One region of the Rhizobium sp. K33 genome, then DNA from elsewhere that is predicted to be linked to it. Evidence: predicted binding sites of a transcription regulator. Region 1 holds the regulator's gene; each other region holds the start of a gene.

The links. Region 1 encodes LexA, which represses DNA repair genes until DNA is damaged. Its sites were predicted from a motif close to TGTTCNNNNTGTGTTCNG; they were not measured.
Region 2: M1E12_RS10890 (putative DNA modification/repair radical SAM protein) is a predicted target of LexA. The motif match lies at 1,971-1,988, and genes of this name have one in related genera.
Region 3: M1E12_RS21120 (YifB family Mg chelatase-like AAA ATPase) is a predicted target of LexA. The motif match lies at 2,247-2,264, and genes of this name have one in related genera.

The regions. Positions count from the first base shown of each region.
Region 1 covers NZ_CP096478.1:1,512,295-1,515,569, reverse strand. The annotation lists gene M1E12_RS07605 (VOC family protein) at 1-368, opposite strand, end outside; gene M1E12_RS07600 (DUF1003 domain-containing protein) at 395-937, opposite strand; gene lexA (transcriptional repressor LexA) at 1,139-1,855, shown strand; gene M1E12_RS07590 (ComEC/Rec2 family competence protein) at 1,836-3,275, opposite strand, start outside.
Region 2 covers NZ_CP096478.1:2,212,378-2,215,652, reverse strand. The annotation lists gene M1E12_RS10905 (capsular polysaccharide export protein, LipB/KpsS family) at 1-152, opposite strand, end outside; gene M1E12_RS10900 (glycosyltransferase family 4 protein) at 154-1,227, opposite strand; gene greA (transcription elongation factor GreA) at 1,249-1,725, opposite strand; gene M1E12_RS10890 (putative DNA modification/repair radical SAM protein) at 1,994-3,223, shown strand; gene M1E12_RS10885 (UdgX family uracil-DNA binding protein) at 3,223-3,275, shown strand, end outside.
Region 3 covers NZ_CP096478.1:4,374,889-4,378,163, reverse strand. The annotation lists gene M1E12_RS21125 (HWE histidine kinase domain-containing protein) at 1-533, shown strand, start outside; gene M1E12_RS21120 (YifB family Mg chelatase-like AAA ATPase) at 562-2,091, opposite strand; gene gshB (glutathione synthase) at 2,285-3,232, opposite strand.

The DNA of each region.
Region 1 (3,275 bases):
GAGAGGATGGGACCGGCGCTCATCCCCTCGTCGCGGTAGAGCTGATCATCGGCTACCGCATCATCCGACTTGACGATGAGGGCGGACAAGCCTTCGCCGTGCCGGAAGCGAAAAGCCTGGTCGCGCGCCACGAACACATTGCCCGTGCGCGCTGCTTCCAGGCAGTCCTCGCGGCTCCCGACAGCCAGCGGCTCCAGATAGGTATCATCGGCGAAAAAGACGCAGGCATTTTCAGTGCCGAAGGGATGGCGTGCGTCGGTTGCGACGGTGAAGCCCAGCAGGCTCAGTCTCTCCCGGCTGGTCTCAAGATCGGTCACGGGCAGGACGAGATGATCGATCGCCCGCGGGCCAGACATGGAATTGGACATCATGGTTTCCTGTTTTCGGGCAAGATTTAGGAACTGCGCGATGGGCTTGAAAGGGCAGCGACCGCCTGTCGTAGCGCGTCGATTTCCTGGCGGGTTTCGCGCAACTCCGTCAGGACCTGCTCGTCGATCTTGTGATGCAGCGCCAGGACTTCAATCTCCGCCTTCAGGTTGATCTCGTAATCCTTCGCCGCCATGAAGCGATCACGCTCGGCCTGTCGGTTCTGGCTCATCATGATGATCGGCGCCTGGATGGCGGCCAACATGGAGAGGAGCAGGTTGAGGAAGATGAAGGGATAGGGATCGAGCGAGCGCGTCGCGAGAATCACCGTGTTCAGGATGACCCAGGCCGCGAGGAACACGAGGAAGCCGATGATGAAGCCCCAGGAGCCGCCGATCCGGGCGATGCCGTCCGCGAGGCGCTGACCGAAAGTGGCATGCGCGAGAAAATCCTCGCCGGCATTGGTCGAGACCGTCCGGCGCTCCCGCGCGCGTTTCAATACCTTCTTCTCCGCCGAGGACAGATCCGCCGCAGACTTACCCAGTAGAAGCTTTTCGATATCCTTCAGCATGCCGATGCGTCCTTGCGCGTGGATAGAGCCGCCACCTGCCTTGATGCCGCTCGACTGCGGCGAAATCGGCTCGTGTCAGTTCTATTTCTGCCGCCTATCGCATTTTCTCACCGGCTCTTCACGGAAATTTATCCCCTTGCGGAACACAAATGGAACAGATAGTGTCTGTTCTGGATTTGTTTCACCCTAGGGGCACCGCATATGCTGACGCGCAAGCAACAGGAACTGCTTCTTTTCATCCACGAGCGGATGAAAGAATCGGGCGTCCCGCCTTCCTTCGACGAGATGAAGGATGCGCTGGACCTCGCATCGAAATCCGGCATCCATCGCCTGATCACGGCGCTCGAGGAACGCGGCTTCATCCGCCGTTTGCCGAACCGCGCCCGCGCGCTCGAAGTGATCAAGCTTCCGGAGGCCTATTCACCGAGTATCCAGCCCCGCCGCGGCTTTGCCCCAAGCGTAATCGAAGGCAGCCTCGGCAAGACCCCGCCGGCGCCAACGCTGAGCAAACCGCCGGTCGAGGACAACAGCTCTTCCATTTCGGTGCCGGTCATGGGGCGGATTGCCGCTGGTGTGCCGATCTCGGCGATCCAGAACAACACGCATGACATCACGGTGCCCGCCGAGATGATCGGATCCGGGGATCACTATGCGCTCGAGGTCAAGGGCGATTCGATGATTGAGGCCGGCATTCTCGACGGCGACACGGTCATCATCCGCAACGCGTCCAATGCCAATCCCGGCGACATCATCGTGGCCCTCGTCGACGACGAAGAGGCAACGCTGAAGCGGTTCCGCCGTCGGGGTGCATCGATCGCTTTGGAGGCCGCAAACCCCGCCTACGAGACACGCATCTTCCCGCCGGACCGCGTCAAGATCCAGGGCAAGCTGGTCGGTCTCATTCGCCGCTATCACTGAGATCAGCGGCGGACGTTGGAGGCGTCGGTTCGGTTGGTCCCTGCCCTCGTGATGGGACGCCGTGTCGGGAGGCGGTCGACGCCGTGCGCCAGTCGTAGAGCCGGTGCGCCGTCCATGGTCTCGGCGCGCCGTCGAAGGATGACCTGACCATCAGTTTGTCAGGATTATCAGCGAGGCCGAAGACCTCGACCGCACCTGAGGCTCTGAGGCTTGTTTGTGAAAACAAGGTAGCGCCCGACCGGCAGGCTGTCATTCGGGTCCGTGCGGCAAGGACAACGATGCTTGCGCGATCACAGGCGAGGCCCAGAAGATCCGAGCGATCGATGGTGATCAGCAGTTTCCCGGTCGAGAGCTTCAAGACACAAGCCTGCTTGATGCAGACAAACCGGGTCGCCTGGGCTGCCGATGTGAGACGGTCGAAAGCGGCCTCCGCCTCTCTGGTCTGCACATCCGTCCACTCCTCGCCGATGCGCCAGTCCGGTGCCGGCGGCAGAGTTTCCGTGAGCATGCGAGGTGCGGTCGCAGCTTCATGCCCGAGCACCGGCTTCCATTGATCGAAGACAAAGGCCGGCGGGCGTAGTCTGTTGGTCGCGAAGCCTGATGTTTCCCCTGTGCCGGTCCAGACGCCGACGAGACGGCCGTCCTCGCTGATCATCAGCTCGCCAATCGATCTCGGTGCGGCCAGCCATGTCGCCGCCACCGTGACGGCGATCAACGCGGTGCCGGCATGCTTCAGGCGCGTGCGCAGCAAGGTCAGCAGCAACATCCCGGCAACAGTGCCAGGCAGAAACAAGAGGGGCAGACGCGGGAAGACATAGCCGCCGCCCCAGCCTGCCACCGTGTGCGCGACCTGCAGGACCAATTCGAGCCCCTGCCCCATGATCCAGAAGAAGGGCGCGTCGAGACCGAATGGCATCAGCAGCATGGCGATGAAGCCCGCCGGCATTACGACCAGCGAGATCAGGGGCATGGCGGCGAGATTGGCCTCCAGGCCATGGGTCGACAGGCGGTGGAAATGGGTGATGGCAAAGACTGCGGTGGCAAGCCCACCGATCAGCGAGGTCGCGAGCGTTCCACCGACGAAAGCAGCACCTCCGGCTGCCACGCGCCAGCCGAGGCCGCGGGCCGGCGGCAGGATCGCCCGCGGTCGGGCGCGCCAGCCGGCATAGCCTGCGATAAGCCCCGCGGTCGCTGCAAACGACATCTGGAAACTGGGTCCCATGACCGTCGACGGCTGCAGGCAAAGGATCGCGGTTGCCGCCAGCGCAAGATTGCGCAGGCTGATCGCGGGTCTGTCGAAGAGCACGGCAACCAGCATGATTGCTGTCATCAGATAGGCTCGCAGGGCCGAGACCTGATAGCCGGAGATCAACACGTATCCTGTTGTTGCAAGAAGCGCTCCGACAGCCGCGATTTTCTT
Region 2 (3,275 bases), 700 kb from region 1:
ATTATTCGCACGAGGCCGCCCACGCCGCGGCTTTTAAACAGAGCGCGGATGATGTCCCTTTGTCTCGTAGGGACCGCCACGACCTCTTCGTGAGCGAGCTTCAGAATCCCCTTAAAATGCTTCGAATGGCAAATAAACTCGACCGGAGCCATGTCAGGCAACCTTTCGATTGGCTCGCAGGCCGGTATAGATATCTGCAAGCGCCCGGGCCTCGCCTTCGAGGGCGAAGTTTTCGACGACACGGCGGCGGGCCTTCTGGCCGGCTTGGGCGCAGCGCGCTGGATTGTCGATGAAGGACTGTATTGCTGTTGTCAGCGCCTCGCCCTTGCCGGCCGGGACAACCTTGCCGGTTTCGTCCTCGACGATCATCTCGGCATAAGCGCCGGCATCGCTGGCGACCACGGCCGTGCCTGACGCCATGGCTTCAAGCGGGGTAAGGCCGAAGCCTTCGTTGCGGGAGGGGGCGACGTAGAGGGTCAGGCGGCGATACCAGGGTTTGATGTCGTCGACTTCGCCGAGAAAATGGATGCGATCGGAAAGGCCGGCCTTGGCGATCTTCGATTTCAGCTGATCGGCGAAGGCCGTGTGCTCGGCTGTGACGCGCCCGGAGATGATGGCTGCCCAGTCTTGATGGGCTGGGAGCAAGGCGATCATGGCATCGACGAAGAGGTCGGTGCCTTTCTGGTGGCGGACGCGACCGAAGCAGCCGATCAGATGCTTGTCTCGCATCGCTTCCGGCAAAATGGTCGCCGGATCCGCGTCCGTCTCCATCGCGGGGCGGAAGAGATCCGTATCGACGCCGTGGCGGATGACGGAATGCGGCACCTTGAGGAAAGAGCCGGACTTGGCATTCGTCGCGACCACGCCGTCCATTTTGGAGATGAGCCAGCGGGTGTAGCGGCTGTGATGTCTCTGGGCGGCCGAGGTGAAGAGCAGCTTCAGCGGCATGCGCAAGACGTCCCGCAGGACCAGGCCCGCGAGCATCTCGTTGTTGCGGCGGGCATGCCAGACGCGGTCGCTGCCAGTTTTGGGCTTCTTCCAAAGGCCCGGCAGCTGCGTCCAGCGCATTTTCGGGAGATGGTCGGGCAGGCCGGGGCCGAGGGTCAAAATGCCCAGCCCCTGGCGACGCTGCTCGGGAACGAGCTGGATCACGGTCGATGTCACACCGGACAGGCGACGCTTGAAATGCGGCGCGACGACCGTGATCTCGTCAAGCGATTGCGTCACGAGAACGCCCTTCCGACTGCATCAGCCCCACTTGACCGCGAGGATCTCGTAGGCCTTGGAGCCGCCGGGGGCGACGACTTCGATGTTGTCTCCGACTTCCTTGCCGATCAGGGCGCGAGCGATCGGAGAGGAGATCGAGATGCGGCCCGCCTTCACATCGGCTTCCTGGTCGCCGACGATCTGGTAGGTCTTCTCTTCGTCGGTGTCTTCGTCGACCAGCTTGACGGTGGCGCCGAACTTGATCTTCGAGCCGGACATCTTGGAGAGGTCGATGACCTCTGCGCGCGCGATCAGATCCTCGAGTTCGCCGACGCGACCCTCGTTGTGGCTCTGGGCTTCCTTGGCGGCGTGATATTCCGCATTTTCGGAAAGGTCGCCATGGGCGCGCGCTTCGGCAATCGCCTCGATGATGCGCGGACGCTCTTCCTGTTGACGCCAGCGCAACTCTTCGTTGAGCTTGTCAAAACCGTTCTGCGTCATCGGTACCTTGTCTACCATTTCCTCTTCCTTCGTCTTCATGGCCGCGAGCGCGGACACAAAAGAAAACAGGTTCCGGAGCAAAGCTTCGGAACCGTGTCACAAATCAGGTTGACGAAGACTATAGCAGAATGCCGCGCGACATTTCCAGAGTTTTCGACAGGGGATGCCGAGGCGCACGTCTCGCGCGGAATAGTCGAGCGAAATCAAAAGCTGACGCTGTGCACAGACGGTATGTCGCAGCCTTGTTTCTTGACGGTCGTCATGAGAACGTATAGAGAACATTCTTATGAAGAAGTCGCTCAAAGAACGTCTCGCCATCCTCTCCGACGCAGCCAAATATGATGCATCCTGCGCTTCAAGCGGGACGACGAAACGCGACTCCGCGGCCTCCGGCGGGCTCGGTTCGACGGAGGGATCGGGCATCTGTCACGCCTATGCGCCCGACGGCCGTTGCATCTCGCTGTTGAAGATCCTGCTCACCAATTTCTGCATCTATGACTGCGCCTATTGCATCAATCGCTCCTCGAGCAATGTCGAGCGCGCCCGCTTTACGCCCGACGAGGTGGTGTGGCTGACGATCGAATTCTATCGCCGCAACTACATCGAGGGCCTGTTTCTGTCCTCTGGCATCATCCGGTCCTCGGACGACACGATGGCGGAGATGGTGAAGGTCGCCCGCGACTTGAGGACCAAGCATGACTTCCGCGGCTATATCCACCTGAAGACGATCCCCGAGGCCTCCGCGCATCTGGTGGAGGAGGCGGGGCTTTATGCCGACCGTCTGTCGATCAATATCGAGCTGCCGACCGACCACGGGCTTGAGCGCTATGCGCCGGAAAAGCGGCCGAGTAACATCCGCCGATCCATGGCGGACTTGAGGCTCAAGATCGACGAGGCGCGCGAACCGACGCTTTCCGGCCGCCGAAAGAAGTTTGTGCCGGGCGGACAGAGCACGCAGATGATCGTCGGGGCTGATGGCGCCAATGACGCGACGATCATCGGATCGAGCGCCCGGCTCTACAGTTCCTATGGCCTGAAGCGCGTCTATTACTCGGCCTTCAGCCCGATCCCCGACAGTTCGCAGAACCTGCCGCTGATCAAGCCGCCCTTGATGCGGGAGCACCGGCTTTACCAGGCGGACTGGCTCTATCGCTTCTACGGATTTTCAGTCGATGAAATTGCGTCGATAGGACAGGACGGCATGCTCGATCTGGAGCTGGATCCGAAGCTTGCCTGGGCGCTTGCCAATCGCGATCGCTTTCCGGTCGATGTGAACACTGCCGATCGCGAGACGCTGTTGCGCGTGCCCGGTTTCGGCACGAAGACGGTCAAGGGGCTTTTGTCCGCCCGTCGCCATCGGCGGGTGCGTCTTGAGGACCTGGCACGGCTCGGTGTCTCCCTGAAGAAGGTGCGCTCCTTCATCGTGGCCGAGGGCTGGTCGCCGCATCGCAGTCTGGACCGCTCGGATCTCAGGGCCGTCTTCGCGCCGCCGGCCGAACAGTTGTCGCTGTTTTGATGCGGACGGTCACGCTCGAGGGGCGAGGTGAGTTTGCCGAATGGCGGGAGGC
Region 3 (3,275 bases), 1.7 Mb from region 1:
CCGACGAACTCGCAGCCCGATTGCGTGACCGACTGGCGGCGCTCGGGCGCTCCAACCTGTTGCTTCGCGGCCTGCGCAAGGGCGAAGACGCCTCCTTGCAGAGCGTGATCTTCCAGGCGCTGGAGCCCTTCGCCATCGTCGGCACCGCACGTTTCACCGCCAATGGCCCCAAGGTGCCGATCGGCGGACAGACCGTGGTGGTGCTCAGCCTCATCCTGCACGAGCTCGGGACCAATGCCGCGAAATACGGTGCGCTCAGCGTCCAGGGTGGTCGTGTGGACCTCGACTGGCTGATCGAGAGCACCGCCGACAATGACGAGCAGCTCGTCATCACCTGGCGCGAAAACGGCGGCCCCGCGCCGACGCCACCGGTGGCGGGCGCGGGTGGCTTCGGCTCGACGCTGATGAAGCGCGTCATTGCCGGCGTTCGCGGCCAGACCGAGATCAGCTATCCCCAGGAAGGGGCCGTGGTCCGCCTGCTGCTGCCGGTCGACATGCTGCGGCCGACCAGCGAAGCAGCCGCCGAAAACTGAGCTTCACCGCCGCTCACCTTCCCTCCCCTCACGCCGCCGCCGCAAGGCGCTCGGACGCGATGCGATAGGAGATCGCCTCCGCGAGATGAATGCGCCCCAGGGTCTCCGTGCCGTCGAGATCTGCGAGCGTGCGGGCGACCTTCAGCACCCGGTGATATCCCCGTGCCGAGAAGCGGAATTTCTCCGCCGCGTCGCGCAGGAGCTGCAGGCCCGAGGAATCCGGCTCCGCGAGTGTCTCGATCAGCGCGGTGGAGCAGCGCGCATTGGTACTGAACGGCAGGCCGAGGCGCTCGAAGCGATCGCGCTGGCGGGCACGGGCGGCTGCCACGCGTCTTGCGACATCCGCGCTGCTTTCTGCCGCCCGCGGCTTGATCAGATCGGTCGCCGACACCGCGGGAACGTCGATCCTGATATCGATGCGATCCATCAGGGGGCCCGAGATTCGCCCCTGATATTCCGTCTGGCAGCGGATCCCGCGGGCACAGACATGCCCGGGCTCTCCTGCCATGCCGCAACGGCAGGGGTTCATGGCGGCAACGAGCTGAAAATCGGAGGGGTAGGATACCCGATGGTTGGCACGGGCAATGATGCATTCGCCGGTCTCCAGCGGCTGGCGAAGGGCATCGAGCACGGGCGGCGCAAATTCCGGCAGTTCGTCGAGAAACAGGATGCCGTGATGGGCCAGCGAGGCCTCACCCGGCTTGGCTCTGAGCCCCCCGCCCACGAGCGCTGCCATGGTGGCGGAATGATGGGGCGTGCGAAAGGGCCGCCGATCGGAGAGCTTGCCACCGGATAGCTGGCCGGCGATCGAATGGATCATCGAGACTTCGAGCAATTCGGCCGCGGACAAAGGCGGCAGGATCGATGGCAGGCGCGCCGCCAGCATGGATTTGCCCGACCCCGGCGGGCCGACAAACAAGAGATTGTGTCCGCCAGCCGCAGCGACCTCCAGCGCGCGCTTGGCGCTTTCCTGGCCTTTAATGTCGGCAAGGTCCGGCAGATTGGCGGGAAGCGCTCTGACCGAGGGCTCCGGCCTCGACAGGACCTGGGTGCCGCGGAAATGATTGGCGAGCGCAATCAGGCTGCGGGGTGCCAGGATGTCGATCTCGCTGCCGGCCCAGGCGGCTTCAGCGCCGCTGTCGGCGGGGCAGATGAGCCCCTTGTCCAGAGCATTGGCGCTGATCGCCGCCGGAAGCGCGCCTGCGATCGGTGCGATGGTGCCATCCAGGTTGAGTTCGCCGATGACGAGAAAGCCCTGCAGCGCATCGCCGGGGATTGCCCCGAGTGCTGCCATCAGACCGAGCGCGATCGGCAGATCGAAATGCGAGCCTTCCTTGGGCAGATCGGCCGGCGCCAGATTGACGGTCACCCGTTTTGCCGGAAGCGCCAGCCCCGAGGCATGGAGCGCGGCCTGAACGCGCTCGCGGCTCTCGGCCACCGCCTTGTCGGGCAGGCCGACGATCTGCATGCCCGTCTTGCCGGGCGCCACCATGACCTGAACCTCGACGGGCACGCCTTCAATGCCCTGGAATGCAACCGTACTGATACGCGCTACCATCGCCCGCCCTCGCCGATCGACCTATAGTCGCCGATGCAACTTCATATTGCGTGTAGCGACAGGAACAATCTCGCATAAGACGAGCCGTTCCGCAAGAACATTTGCGGAACATCTGCATCTACCGATAGGGCTTCAGTTGTGCCCGGTTGTGCAGTGGGAACACAGGGGGAACTTCGATATCGAAATCAGGCGGTTAAGCGCGCTTGCGTTCGATCGCGTCCCAGAGCAGTGCGGCGATATCCGCGCCGCCGAATTTCTTCACCTCACGGATCCCGGTCGGCGAGGTGACGTTGATTTCCGTCATGTAGTCGCCGATCACGTCGATGCCGACAAGCAGGAAGCCGCGTTCGCGAAGTGCTGGGCCGATGCGCGCGCAGATCTCGCGCTCGCGGGCGGTCAGCTCGGTCGCCTCGGCGCGACCGCCGACATGCATGTTCGAGCGGCTGTCGTGTTCGGCGGGAACGCGGTTGATTGCGCCGACCGGTTCGCCATCGACCAGGATGATGCGCTTGTCGCCCTTGCGCACCGCCGGAAGGTAGCCCTGCGCGATGAAGGGCTCGCGGAACATCTGCGCGAACATTTCCATCAGCGAGGTGAAGTTGCGGTCATCGCGGGTGGAGTGGAAGACGCCGGCGCCGCCATTGCCGTAAAGCGGCTTCAGGATGATATCGCCATGCTCTTCGCGGAAGCGGGCGATCTCGGCCGGATCCTTGGTGATCAGCGTCGGCGGCATCAGGTCGGCGAATTCGGTGACGAAGATCTTCTCCGGCGAGTTGCGCACCCAGGCCGGATCATTGACGACCAGCGTCTTGGGATGAATGCGCTCCAGGAGATGCGTCGAGGTGATGTAGCTCATGTCGAAGGGCGGATCCTGGCGGAGCAGGACGACGTCCATGGTCGAGAGATCGATGCGTTCCGGCGCACCCAGCGTGAAGTGGTCGCCCTTGACGTCCCGCAGCTCCATCGGCTCGACGGTTGCGTAGACACGGCCGTCGCGCATTGACAGCCGGTCGGGCGTGTAGTGAAACAGCTTGTAGCCCCGGTTCTGAGCCTCCAGGCTCATGGCGAAGGTGGAATCACCCGCGATGTTGATCGTGGATACGTGGTCCATCTGGACCGCGACATTGGTGATCTTCGCCATGTGGTTTGTCCCCGTTGAAAAGCACCGGAGATGTAGGCCGTGC